One region of the Thalassolituus sp. UBA675 genome, then DNA from elsewhere that is predicted to be linked to it. Evidence: predicted binding sites of a transcription regulator. Region 1 holds the regulator's gene; each other region holds the start of a gene.

Region 1 (3,182 bases):
ATAGCGCATCATCGGCTCAAACAGCGTAAAGCCGGAGCGAAAGCGCTGCACACGACCACCTTCCTGATCTACGGTGAGCAGGAGGTCGGGTCTCAACGCGTTTAATTCTCCCGTCAGAGCTTTCAGCTGCTGAGGAGATTCGTAATTGCGCGCGAAAAAAATAAGCCCGGCGATTTCAGGCTGAGTTAAGAAATCACGATCCTCATCCGTCAACGCCGTTCCTTCAATATCGGTAATCACGCCGACGGCCTGTGCTAACGCATCCGACACAGCGTATGAATCAGTGGAAGAAACTGAAGACTCGGTCATCGTCATCTCACAAATTGATGCAGGAAATTCGCTGAAAACTTGCCGCCTGAATCCACACCCGGGTACCGGCCTGAATCCGTTCAGCAAGGTCAATCACATCGCTGTTACGCATGCGAATACAACCATGAGACAAGGGTTTCCCCATAGGTTCAGTATCCGGTGTGCCGTGGATATAGATAAAACGACGCTGGGAGTCGACGTTGCCAAAGCGGTTGAGCCCACTCTCCAGGCCCTGTAACCAGAGGATGCGGGAAAGTATCCAGTCCCGGTCCGGATGCTCTTCGGAAAGCTCTGAAGAATAGATTTCACCCGTTGGACGACGCCCACGGAATACGGCGTTTTCCGGCTGATCACGGCCAATAACAGCACAGATACGATGCCAGCCTCTCGGCGTGCAGCCGCTGCCTTCTTCTTCACCTATGCCATTCAATGCCGTTGACACTGAATATTCAGTAATGCCATCGCGCTCAGTCAGCCGCAAGAGTTGATCCTCGACTGAGATCTCAATAAACGGAAGATCTGACATCTACTGACGCGTTCCTTAGTTACCCGCAGGTGACTTCAGCCCGCTGGCGAGGAACGGCAGCAACTGATCGATAACATCCGGCGTGGCGGTGGGTTTACCGAAATCATGCTCCGCCATCGCGGTCAGAGAATCAACCCCGTTCAGTGTGAACATAGTCGCACCCAGCATGAAATGAACCCGCCAGAAGCGGTCTTCGTCGGAGAGCTCCGGCGTCGCCCGGGTAAGAAGATCCGAATAGCGGCGAAATACATGACCATACTCCACGCGCAGAAAACGACGTACATGGCCCTGACCCTGACTGTAGGCAAGCCCCAATAAACGCATAAAGATACGCAGACGTTCAGGCCGGTCTGCCCCCGAACGTAATGCGGTGTCAGATAAGAGCCGCAATAAAGACATCAGGTCAGCAGGTTGTTCGCCCTGCTCTGCATCGCAGGTATTGAGCGCCTTATCGAGTTCAGCGACAAAGGGCGTCAGAAAGCGGGCAAATACAGCCTGTATCAGAGACTTTTTAGAGCCAAAGTGATAATTCACGGCAGCCAGATTCACATCAGCCTTAGTCGTAATATTACGCAACGAAGTCTCCGCGAAACCCCGTTCTGAAAACAACTCTTCTGCAGCATCGAGAATGCTGCGCGCGGTATCTTTCTGCGCCATAGTGCCTTATCCAACTAACAAGTGTTTCAAACATACGTTTAAAACACTTAACACGCAACAATTGCAGCAATTCGGGGAAAATTCCGTCAGATCTAAAATTAGACGGCACTGGGTATTTACACAGTAAAAGGTACTGTATATATTTACACACACTGTATAAATCAACAGACTGGATAAATGTCATGGAAAAGCTCACGGCTCGCCAGCAGGAAGTTCTTGACCTGATTCGCTCAGCCATTGACGAAACAGGCTACCCGCCGACGAGAGCAGAAATTGCCGCAGAACTTGGCTTCCGCTCACCGAATGCAGCAGAAGAACACCTGAAAGCACTGGCACGAAAAGGTGCCATTGAGATGATGCCAGGTGCCAGCCGTGGCATTCGCATCGTAGGTGAAGACTCTCCGGGGCTGCCGGTAATCGGTCGCGTTGCAGCCGGTGAACCTATCCTGGCTCAGGAGCATATTGAAGATTACTGCGAAATTCCGCCGTCGTTCTTTAAGCCGGAAGCGAACTTCCTGCTCGAGGTGCATGGCGACAGCATGATCGACATCGGCATCATGGATGGCGATTACATCGCAGTGCATAAAGCAGAGACCGCACGCAATGGTGACATCGTGGTTGCCCGCGTCGGTGAAGAAGTAACCGTTAAGCGATACCACAAGAGCCGCAATCAGGTAACTCTGTTTGCTGAGAACGAAAATTACGCCCCGATTGAGGTCAACCTGAAAGAGCAGGAATTTGCGATTGAAGGTAAATACGTAGGTGTTATTCGTCGCCAGTAACGCGACCGACCAGAGTAACAGGTAAACGGTACACGACAGGAGAGATTGTTATGCGTCAGTTATCTTTCGAAGTATGTCCAGAAGCAGCACCACTCAGCTCTGCGGCACCCGTCAGAAGCGTGCCTAAAGGCAGTATGACGGAAGTCATTGTGTCTGAAGGCAGTGCATTACAACCCTTCCAGCTGTTGCCTGTGCTGGCTCTGTGCAGCGACCAGAAACGTTGGTTGATGTGGCTGAGCCCAAGCCAGAATCTGAACAAACAATGGCTGGCAAAAGCGGGCATCAGCGACTCTCCGGTACTTCACCTGAATACTCAAGTCGCTACTCAGTTTGACTTGTGTATCAAGGCGCTGAGATCAGGTAAAAGCCATTTGATTGTTGAGTGGTCAGGCGAACTCGCGGCAGATACCCGTCAACTGCTACGCCGTGTCGCAGAAGAAAACGGATCACACCTGTTCATTGTGCGTGGAGAATAAGACACTACCAGCCGGAGCTGGTAGTTGATCCGCCCGAATTACTGAGCAGTAGTAGCGGCAGGAACGTGCACAACGGCACCTTTTTCGTGCAACTCAACAACACGATCCAGTCGCTCAAGGGCTTTTTCCAGCGCGTCCTGGTTGTTCTCCATCGCTTTAATGGCATCTTTTGTTTCTTCGAGCGCGGTGCGCGTCTGCTCACGGGCTTCAGTGTATGCCTGAACGAGTTCAGAACTTTCTGGCTCATCGCTGCACGCGGTGATCAGTGAAGCGGAAAGTACTACAGTCGAGAGTGCTACTAGCTTTTTCATTCTCATCCTCAGAAGTCAATTTTCACAAGTACACCCGTTAACAGGGCTTTAGTTAGGATACTGAAATTCAAAAAAAAATCCGGTATCAGTTGCCCGATACCGGATTTTTTTATGAATTTGT
Region 2 (3,182 bases), on a different contig from region 1:
CGAAGTGACTGCTTACTGCGTTACTCAGTTTGTTGGCCGCTTTCTGACGCTTAGCAGACAGCTGCTGAGCGTCTTTCAGACAGATCGCTCTGAGATTGGCCACTTCTTCTTCCAGTGCTTCAAGGTCATCGTCCGACAGGCTCATGGCTTCCAGTGTCGCTTCCTGTTCCTGCCAGTGTGCATATAGCGACTCCGGCCGGATCTGATGTTTGCGCGCCATGCTGTACAGTTCACTCAGGCGAGCATCGATCTGCTGCAGACGATGTGGGTTCATATCGATGTTATCAAGATACCGCTGCAGGGAGCTGGCCGCTTCGTCCAGCTGAATCTGTGCCTGATTCAGCATGTCCCGGACTTCGTCGAGCAGGGGGTGTGTATCGTTGATGTTATCGACCTCCTGCAGTGCCCGATGAATCATCTGGCTGGCAGCATCGTCGCCGGAGTCTCCACCGTTGCAGACGATCATGGCCGACTGGCCACAGATCAAGGTGTTCTCTGCACCGGATAACCGTTTTTGCTCGAGCTCCAGATCGTTGAGCTCGTCTTCTTTCAGGTCCAGTTCGCGCAATTCACTGACCTGATACTCAAGCAGTTGTCTTTGCGCCAGAAGTTCGCTGCTGGATTCGCGCAGTGTCTGTAAGCGCTTCTCTTCTTTCTTCCAGGCTGAAAATCCACGACGAACCGTCTCTGCGAGCGGGTTTAACCCTGCATAGGCGTCCAGGATGTCGCGGGCGGCGTCTTTCTCCAGCAACCGTTGATGTGCGTGTTGCGAGTGAATGCCGATAAGGTGCTGGCCAAGATCACGAAGGTCAGCAGCGGATACTGGTCGGCCATTCACATAGCCTCGCGAGCGACCTTCTGCAGAAATGACCCGACGAAGTATGACGTTATCGTCGTCGGCGGGGAGTTCATGCTGCCTGAGCCACTCCAGAGCGGCGGTATTGGTAGAGAACGTAGCAGCGACATCGGCTTTATCCTGCCCCTGTCGCACTGCTCCGGCTTCTGCACGTTGCCCCAGTGTCAGCCCCAGTGCGCCCAGCAGAATAGACTTACCGGCGCCGGTTTCACCGGTGATAACCGTCATGCCTTGAGAGAAATCGAGCTCCATATGCTCGATCAGGGCAAACTGATGAATCGACAGTGAGGTCAGCATACGACATCCTCTGATCTGAATGTATATACAGTGTTTTTATATACAGTATCGATTCCTGTCAAGGTGTTTTCCAGGATCAGGGATTGAAAACAGGGGTTGAACTGCCAACGGCCGGCCCCATATAGCCGACAGCGATATGAATTAAGACCGATGACAGAGGTGACTGATGTCTGAAGAACAGAAACCCCAGGAAGAAATTCTGGAAGAAGCTGCCGAACAGGAAACTGTTGAAGACACTGAGGTAGAGGCAGAAGCCCCGGCTGATGCTGAGTTGGAAGCTGCCCGTGCGGAAGTGGCAGAAGCCAAAGATCAGGTCCTGCGTGTGCAGGCTGAAATGCAGAATGTTCGCCGTCGTGCAGAGCAGGACGTCGAAAAGGCGCACAAGTTCGCTGTCGAGAAGTTCGCCAACGAAATGTTGACCGTTGTCGATAATCTGGAGCGCGGTCTGGCTGCAGCGCCGGAAGAAGAAGCGACCAAAGCGATCCGTGAAGGTATGGAAATGACCCTTTCCGGCTTAATCAGTTCGCTTGAACGCTTCAAAGTTGAGCAGGTAAACCCGGAAGGCGAGCCTTTCAACCCAGAGCTACATCAGGCAATGAGCATGGTCGAAAATGCAGAGCTGGCGCCGAACACAGTGATGGCAGTAATGCAGAAGGGCTACACCCTGAATGGCCGTCTGTTACGCCCAGCGATGGTGATGGTCAGCAAAGGCGCCGCTCAGATCGACGAGAATGCCTGATAAAAAGTATGGAATAAGGTCTTGAAAGCAAAAAACGTGACCTTATATAGCTAACAACGACAGATAACGCTGTTTTTACAAAGTTTCAGATAGCCGCAGCAGGCGGCAAATTGGAGATTCAATTATGGGTAAAATTATTGGTATCGACCTCGGCACCACTAACTCATGTGTTGCGATTATGGACGGTGACAAGGCGCGTGTTATTGAGAACGCCGAAGGTGATCGTACAACCCCTTCTATCATCGCTTACACCGACGACGAGACTCTGGTTGGTCAGTCTGCAAAACGTCAGGCTGTTACTAATCCACAGAACACGCTGTTCGCAGTTAAGCGTCTGATCGGTCGTCGCTTCAAAGACGACGTCGTTCAGAAAGACATCAAAATGGTGCCTTACAAAATCATCGAAGCGGGCAATGGTGACGCTTGGGTTGAAGTGAAAGGCGATAAGTTTGCACCGCCACAGGTGTCTGCAGAAGTTCTGAAGAAAATGAAGAAAACTGCAGAAGACTACCTGGGTGAAGAAGTGACTGAAGCAGTAATTACGGTTCCGGCTTACTTCAACGATTCACAGCGTCAGGCAACAAAAGACGCCGGTAAAATCGCGGGCCTCGAAGTCAAGCGTATTATCAACGAGCCAACTGCAGCGGCGCTGGCGTACGGTATCGACAAGCAGTCGGGTGACCGTACTATCGCGGTATACGACCTGGGTGGTGGTACATTCGATATCTCTATCATCGAAGTTGCGGACGTAGACGGCGAGAAGCAGTTTGAAGTTCTGGCGACCAACGGTGACACCTTCCTTGGTGGTGAAGACTTTGACCTGCGTCTGATCGAATACCTGGCGGACGAATTCAAGAAAGAAAGCGGTATCGATCTGCACAACGACCCGCTGGCCCTGCAGCGTCTGAAAGAAGCCGCAGAAAAAGCGAAAGTTGAGTTGTCTTCAAGCCAGCAGACTGACGTAAACCTGCCGTACATCACTGCTGATGCGTCTGGTCCTAAGCACCTTAACGTCAAAGTGACCCGCGCTAAGCTGGAGTCGCTGGTAGAAGAGCTGGTTAAGCGTTCACTCGAGCCATGCCGCACTGCACTTGCGGATGCTGATCTGAGTGCGTCAGAAATTGACGAAGTCATTCTGGTGGGTGGTCAGACCCGTATGCCAATGGTTCAGAAGGCGGTTTCTGAGTTCTTCGGCAAAGAGCCACGTAAGGATGTTAACCCGGATGAGGCAGTTGCTGTCGGTGCATCGATTCAGGGTGCGGTACTGTCAGGCGATGTTAAAGACGTTCT
Region 3 (3,182 bases), on a different contig from region 1:
CTCTGCAGACGTCTCTCAGCTACGACACGTTAAATTCATTCTATAAAGCAGAGTGGGTCAACATAGTCACTGGGTACGAAATTGCTCCTGAGATCACGGGTTACTACCTGATGGCGGGCCGGGTTATTAACGACTGGACACTGCACGCGACATACAGCCGCAGCGAATACAGTGCAGTCAAAATGTCGAACGAGCTGCCGATACCCCCGACCGGAAACCCGCAGCAAGATATGTTATCAACGGCCTACTACCAGGTATTTGCCAGCACACCGAATGGCAACCTGGATAGCTACACCCTGGGAACACGTTGGGACTTTCGGATGAATATGGCACTGAAAGCAGAAATAACTCTGCTTGAAGAGTCACGAAGCCGCAGCGGTTTCTTTATGAGCCCAGCAAATGACTCCACTGAAAATGCCTACCTCTACCAAGTGGCGTGGGAGTGGATCTTCTGATGAGACTCATACTTAGCTCTTTACTGGCGCTGACCTTATTGTTTGCACCAGGGGCATTTGCTGCCTTCGCCAGTGAACGCATCATTATCGTGACGCATTCCGATAATACCGGCGTGCGATTATCCCGTGAACAGATACGTAACCTGTTTATGGGGGCCTCTGTGGGTCGTGATCTGCAGCCTGTTGCCCTACCTCCCGGCAATCGTACACGCAGTCTGTTTAACATAAAGATCGTCGGCCTTTCTGACTCACGGGTTCAGTCTTATTGGGCTCAGATGAAGTTTACTGGTCGCCGCCCGCCGCCTCAGATAGTCAATTCTGAGAAGGCGATGGTTCAGTATCTTCTTGATACGCCAGACAGCATTGGCTACCTCACTGCGGACACAGACCTACCGGAAGATCTGATCGTTATTTATGCCACCGACTGACCGGTAGGCGTACGCCGACCAAGACAAAATACTGAACTAAGAAAGGGCCTGCGAGGCCCTTTTTTCTTCTGTCTTTTGTGCTCTGTCGTATCGACTCCTTGAACACTGTTTTTATATACAGTACTGTATATAAAAACATTCATAGGAGAGAGAGGTATGCCAGAGACACAATCACATTCGTCATCCGGTCCGAGTTACCCTCTCGACCTGGCTCTGAACAAAGGGCTGGTATGGCAGGCGGCTCAGCAACCCTGTAGCAGTGCCAGAGTCATCTCCTCTGGGTATCCGCAGCTGAACCGTGAACTCCCACAAGGGGGCTGGCAAGCTGGCCAGGTCTGCGAGATTTACCCTCATAGGTACGGCTCCGGTGATATGCATATTCTGCTACCCGTGCTGGCGACATTAAGTCATCAACAGCAGTGGATCATGATGGTAGCTCCTCCTGCTATTCCCTACGCGCCAGCCCTGACAATGGCAGGAATAGATACCCGACGACTGTTGATGGTCCACCCCAAAGATCGTAAAGAAGCACTCTGGTGCGTCGAAGAAGGGCTTCGGTCTGGTCACTGCAGCGCCGTCATGGGATGGCTGCCTGAATCGGACCCTAACAGCATTCGCAGGATTCAACTGGCCTGCGAAGCAAGTAAGAACTTCTGCTGGCTATGGCCCGACGCCAAACACCAGAACAGCGCTTCAGCCGCACCATTGAGACTTCAGGTCACACGAATCTCAGCAGAACAGGCAAACCTGCGCTTTATTAAACGTCGGGGACGCTGGCCGGGTAATGCCTTTTCACTGTCACTGAACAGCGCAACCCGGACAGGTTAAGCCAATGAACGCCTGGCTCTATCTCTACTTTCCGGATATGTACCTGCACAGTCTGGTCCATGATTATCACAGCCCGGTTATTGTGATTACTCAGGATCAGCAGCGGGTCGTTCAGGTTTCAACTGCTGCAAGGCAATGCGGAATTCGGCCAGACATGCCTCTCGCCAGTGCGTTATTTCTGTGTCCGGAAGTTGTCTGCCATACCCTGAACAAGGAATACGCAGAGCAGTTACTGCAACAAAGGGCACTGTGGGCATATCGCTACTCTGCACAGATATTCCCGGACCCAGCGGACGGCTTATGGCTCGAAGCAGGGAGCATGCTGAGGCTGTTTGGTGGCATTGAAGCCTTCGCTAACACGCTCAAAGACGGCTGTCAGCAGCATCAGTGGCCACTGCAATATGGCTTAGGCCTGACGCCTGTTTCTGCGCGCTGGCAGGCACTCGCTGATATACAGACACTCTCTCTGAATACCGTACAACAACAGCATGCGCTACAGGCACTTCCTTTGGATAAATTGCATCTCAACGATGCACAGCTGCTGGCACTACAGCGACTGGGTATCCAGCGTCTGGGAGAGTTATTACAACTGCCACTCGCAGAAACTGGTCGTCGTATCTGTCCGCAGTTGATGCAACAACTGCAGCAACTACACGGACAACAAAAACCGCCCTCTAGTCTTTTTACTCCGCCGCTGAAATTCTCTGAGAAAGTCATTTTCAGTCATGATGCCGAGCACAGAAATGGGCTATTTTTTCCATTGGCTCGTCTGCTCGACAGCCTCTGTGGATTTCTCCACCACCATCAGCTTTCAGTCCGCTGGCTGGCCTTACGCCTGTTACACAGAGAACTTCCGGAAACCCGTTGGTTATTCAGCTTTGCCAACCATGAATACCGCTATGAAGAACTGTTACAACTGTGCCGTTATCAATTGGATAAACAGTCTCTGCGGGCCCCGGTCACTGAGCTTCAGCTTAGTGTCACCCAGTTCACTTCAAGACAGCATGAGCAGGCATCATGCCTTGCAACAGACGACCAGACGCCTCTGTCAGGCAGTCTGATTAACCGCTTACAAGCCAGGCTATCAGCCAGCCAGGTGTCGGTACTGCAAAGCACTGGAGACCCGCGACCAGAAGCTTCATGGCAAGCACAGCCCGCAGATGAAAGCGTAACAGACAGCCTGAGCCGAACCGGAGACTGGCCTATCTGGTTGCTGCCTGAGCCAGTTCCCTACCCGCCTCCCGCAGACATTATCCAAGGCCCTCTGCGCATCACCAGCGGCTGGTGGGATAGCCGGATGACGCGCCGGGATTATTATCAGGTCATGCAAGATGAACAATTGCTATGGGTATTCAGAGATGACCAGAAACGTTGGTTTCTGCATGGCTATTTTTCATAGGCTGACACTCCGTGACTACACCATATGCTGAGCTTCACTGTCTGAGTAACTTTACCTTTCTTCGGGGCGCTT
Region 4 (3,182 bases), on a different contig from region 1:
ACGGGCTTTTTTAAAGCCCACAGTGTCTCTGCTGGTTGGTGTGCTCGTGATGTTTGCACCCTTGGTATCACAGGCCTTCGAATCAGAAGAGTCGTATGTTGGGCTGGGGTTGGGCTTCAGTCGCCTGACGCCCGGAACCAGTGATAGCGTATACGATAACGTTGATGAGTCAGGCTTTGGTTTTCAACTTTTCGGTGGTTATCGTCTGAAAGACGACATCTCGGTAGAGCTTCACTACACCGACCTCGGCAACGCGGTTCTTGAAGATGGTGATACAGGAGAAGAGTCGGACTTCGGTTACAGTGCTCTGGGCGCTGCACTACACTGGTATCCTTGGCAAACCAGCTGGAACGGAAAAAATTCCCTGAACGCCTATCTCGAAGCTGGGCTGGCGTCGATTTCAACCGATTCTGACGTTGATTACAGCAAAGAAGCCTCAATGGCTCTGGGGCTGGGGATAGGGATTGAGTACAGCTTTAAAGACAGTTGGGCAGCGCGCATTTCTGGTCAGTCTTTCACCCGGGATGCTCATTTTGTCGGCCTTTCTATAATGAAACGCTTTGGCACCACCGAACCCGTTCCGCAACGCCGACCGGTGGTTAAGCCGCGTCCGCTGCCAAAGCCAGAACCGGTAAAAGCACCGGTGGTCATCATGGCAGACAGCGATGATGATGGTATCGTTGATGATATTGATGATTGTCCGGGTACGCCTTCGGGTATGTCTGTAAATCACCGCGGATGTTCGGTTCTGGATGCCCGGCTTGATGGTGTCTATTTTGCTAGTGGTTCTGCCGAACTGACCCGTGGCGCAACGCGTACTCTCGAACAGGTCGCAGACACTCTGATGGAGTACCCGGACGCCCGTATCGAGATCGGTGCTTACACGGACTCACTGGGGGCCGCTGCAAACAATCAGCGGCTATCGGAGCGCAGAGCGAATGCAGTGATGCAATATCTGATTGATATGGGAATCAACCCCATGCGCTTAGAAGCCAGAGGTTACGGTGAAGAAGATCCAATCGCCAGTAACGACACCGCACAGGGCCGTGCAGCGAATCGCCGGGTAGAAATCCGGGTGATTAAATAGTCTTCAGTTTACGCGAACGGACATGCCAGTAAGGCATGTCCGCTCTCGCTTCATCTGATATTCTGTGCCTCAGACTTTGACGCAGGAACTATCATGTCCGCCATATCCGATCTTCTTCAGACTCTGGCTACAGAATTGCTCGCTCGCAACCTGAAACTTGTGACGGCAGAATCCTGCACGGGTGGCATGATTGCTGCCGCGTGTACCGATCTGGCCGGGAGTAGTCAGTGGTTTGAATGCGGTTTTGTTACCTACTCGAATACTGCTAAACAGCGTGACCTCGGTGTACCAACAGAGATATTGAATGCACACGGTGCAGTCAGCGAAGCGACAGTAAAAGCTATGGTGGCAGGTGCAGCCCGCTTTGGGGACGTCAGTATTGCAGTCAGTGGCATTGCCGGGCCAGGTGGAGCCGTCGCGGGTAAGCCCGTCGGGACAGTATGGATTGGCTGTGGCAGCGAGGCCGCTCAGAGGGTAAACCTCTTTCAGTTTGATGGTGATCGGGATGCTGTCCGCCAGCAGTCTGTCGCCAAAGCGCTGGAGATGTTATTGGGCTTCGTGAATGACTGCGACCACTGAAACTCACCTGACTGAAAAAGTACTGAACAAATAACCAGTGTTTTGTTGACTTTAAAAAACGCTGTGATTAAATACTGGTTAAATCTACAGTAATCAAAGATTGCTGAACAATATTCCTGATTAACGACTGAATACGACCAAGGAACCGACCATGGATCAGAACAAACAGAAAGCTCTGGATGCAGCCCTGGGCCAGATCGAACGCCAGTTCGGTAAAGGCGCCATCATGAAAATGGGTGAGCAGCCTCGCGAAGCCATTCCTGCAGTCTCCACGGGTTCTTTGAGTCTGGATATTGCGCTTGGAATTGGCGGTTTGCCAATGGGACGTATTGTAGAAATCTACGGTCCGGAGAGTTCAGGTAAAACAACCATGTGTCTGTCTGCGATGGCTCAGGCGCAGAAAGCAGGTAAAACCGTCGCTATTATCGACGCCGAACACGCGTTAGATCCTCTGTATGCTGAAAAGCTGGGTATCGACCTGGATAGCTTGCTGGTATCACAGCCGGATACTGGCGAGCAGGCGCTGGAGATCTGTGACAGTCTGGTACGCTCTGGCGCGGTTGATGTCATCGTTGTTGACTCGGTTGCCGCTCTGACGCCAAAAGCCGAGATTGAAGGTGAGATGGGTGACAGTCATGTTGGCCTGCAGGCACGTCTGATGTCTCAGGCTCTGCGTAAAATCACGGGCAATGTAAAAAATGCCAACTGTCTGGTGATCTTCATTAACCAGATCCGTATGAAGATCGGTGTCATGTTTGGTAGCCCTGAGACTACGACTGGCGGTAATGCGCTCAAGTTCTACTCTTCTGTTCGCCTCGATATCCGTCGTACCGGCTCTGTAAAACAGGGCGATGAAATCGTAGGTAATGAAACCCGGGTGAAGGTCGTGAAGAACAAAGTGTCGCCGCCGTTTAAGCAGGCCGAGTTCCAGATCATGTATGGCAAAGGTATTTACCATATGGGTGAAGTGATCGATCTGGGTGTGAAATGCGGCATTGTTGAGAAATCAGGTGCCTGGTACAGCTATCAGGGCGATAAGATCGGTCAGGGTAAGGCGAACGCGTCCCAGTATCTGGAGGATCATCCAGAAATGGCCGCTGATATCGAAGGTCAGATCCGTGCGCAGCTGTTGAATGTACCTTCAGAGCAACCAGAGTCTGAGGATGAAGAAGCCGAAGCCTGAGCCTCTTGACCCGTCTGGCCTGAAACACGCGGCGGTAGATCTGCTCTCCCGCCGTGATTATTCCCGCCGCGAACTGTGGCGGAAGCTCTCTCCAAAGGCAGCCTCTGCCGACGATCTGGAATGCGTGTTAGACGAGCTCGCTGAACGCCAGTGGCAGTCTGACGAGCGTTTCGCCTCAATGTTTGTCCGTTCCCGTGCTTCTCGTGGGGTTGGTCCTGTTCGCTTGAAGCAGGAGTTGCGGGAAAAAGGCGTTGATGGAGAAACAGCCTGTTCTGCATTTGAAACGTCAGAAGAAAATTGGCACGAAAAAGCGCTTGAAGTTGCCCGCAGAAA

The links. Region 1 encodes LexA, which represses DNA repair genes until DNA is damaged. Its sites were predicted from a motif close to TACTGTNTANNTANACAGTA; they were not measured.
Region 2: a site for LexA is predicted at 1,182-1,201, ahead of recN (DNA repair protein RecN). Genes of this name have one in related genera too.
Region 3: a site for LexA is predicted at 987-1,006, ahead of imuA (translesion DNA synthesis-associated protein ImuA). Genes of this name have one in related genera too.
Region 4: a site for LexA is predicted at 1,739-1,758, ahead of recA (recombinase RecA). Genes of this name have one in related genera too.

The regions. Positions count from the first base shown of each region.
Region 1 is NZ_DBNJ01000026.1:239,946-243,127, reverse strand. Features, by position in the region: gene nagZ (beta-N-acetylhexosaminidase) at 1-309, opposite strand, end outside; gene B3007_RS11830 (L,D-transpeptidase) at 317-835, opposite strand; gene B3007_RS11825 (TetR/AcrR family transcriptional regulator) at 851-1,492, opposite strand; gene lexA (transcriptional repressor LexA) at 1,675-2,274, shown strand; gene B3007_RS11815 (cell division inhibitor SulA) at 2,325-2,750, shown strand; gene B3007_RS11810 (hypothetical protein) at 2,789-3,061, opposite strand.
Region 2 is NZ_DBNJ01000008.1:32,817-35,998, forward strand. Features, by position in the region: gene recN (DNA repair protein RecN) at 1-1,153, opposite strand, end outside; gene grpE (nucleotide exchange factor GrpE) at 1,320-1,892, shown strand; gene dnaK (molecular chaperone DnaK) at 2,017-3,182, shown strand, end outside.
Region 3 is NZ_DBNJ01000012.1:108,872-112,053, forward strand. Features, by position in the region: gene B3007_RS06195 (hypothetical protein) at 1-455, shown strand, start outside; gene B3007_RS06200 (hypothetical protein) at 455-883, shown strand; gene imuA (translesion DNA synthesis-associated protein ImuA) at 1,040-1,711, shown strand; gene B3007_RS06210 (Y-family DNA polymerase) at 1,716-3,110, shown strand; gene B3007_RS06215 (error-prone DNA polymerase) at 3,122-3,182, shown strand, end outside.
Region 4 is NZ_DBNJ01000025.1:10,237-13,418, reverse strand. Features, by position in the region: gene B3007_RS10245 (Ig-like domain-containing protein) at 1-1,087, shown strand, start outside; gene B3007_RS10240 (CinA family protein) at 1,181-1,666, shown strand; gene recA (recombinase RecA) at 1,818-2,849, shown strand; gene B3007_RS10230 (regulatory protein RecX) at 2,830-3,182, shown strand, end outside.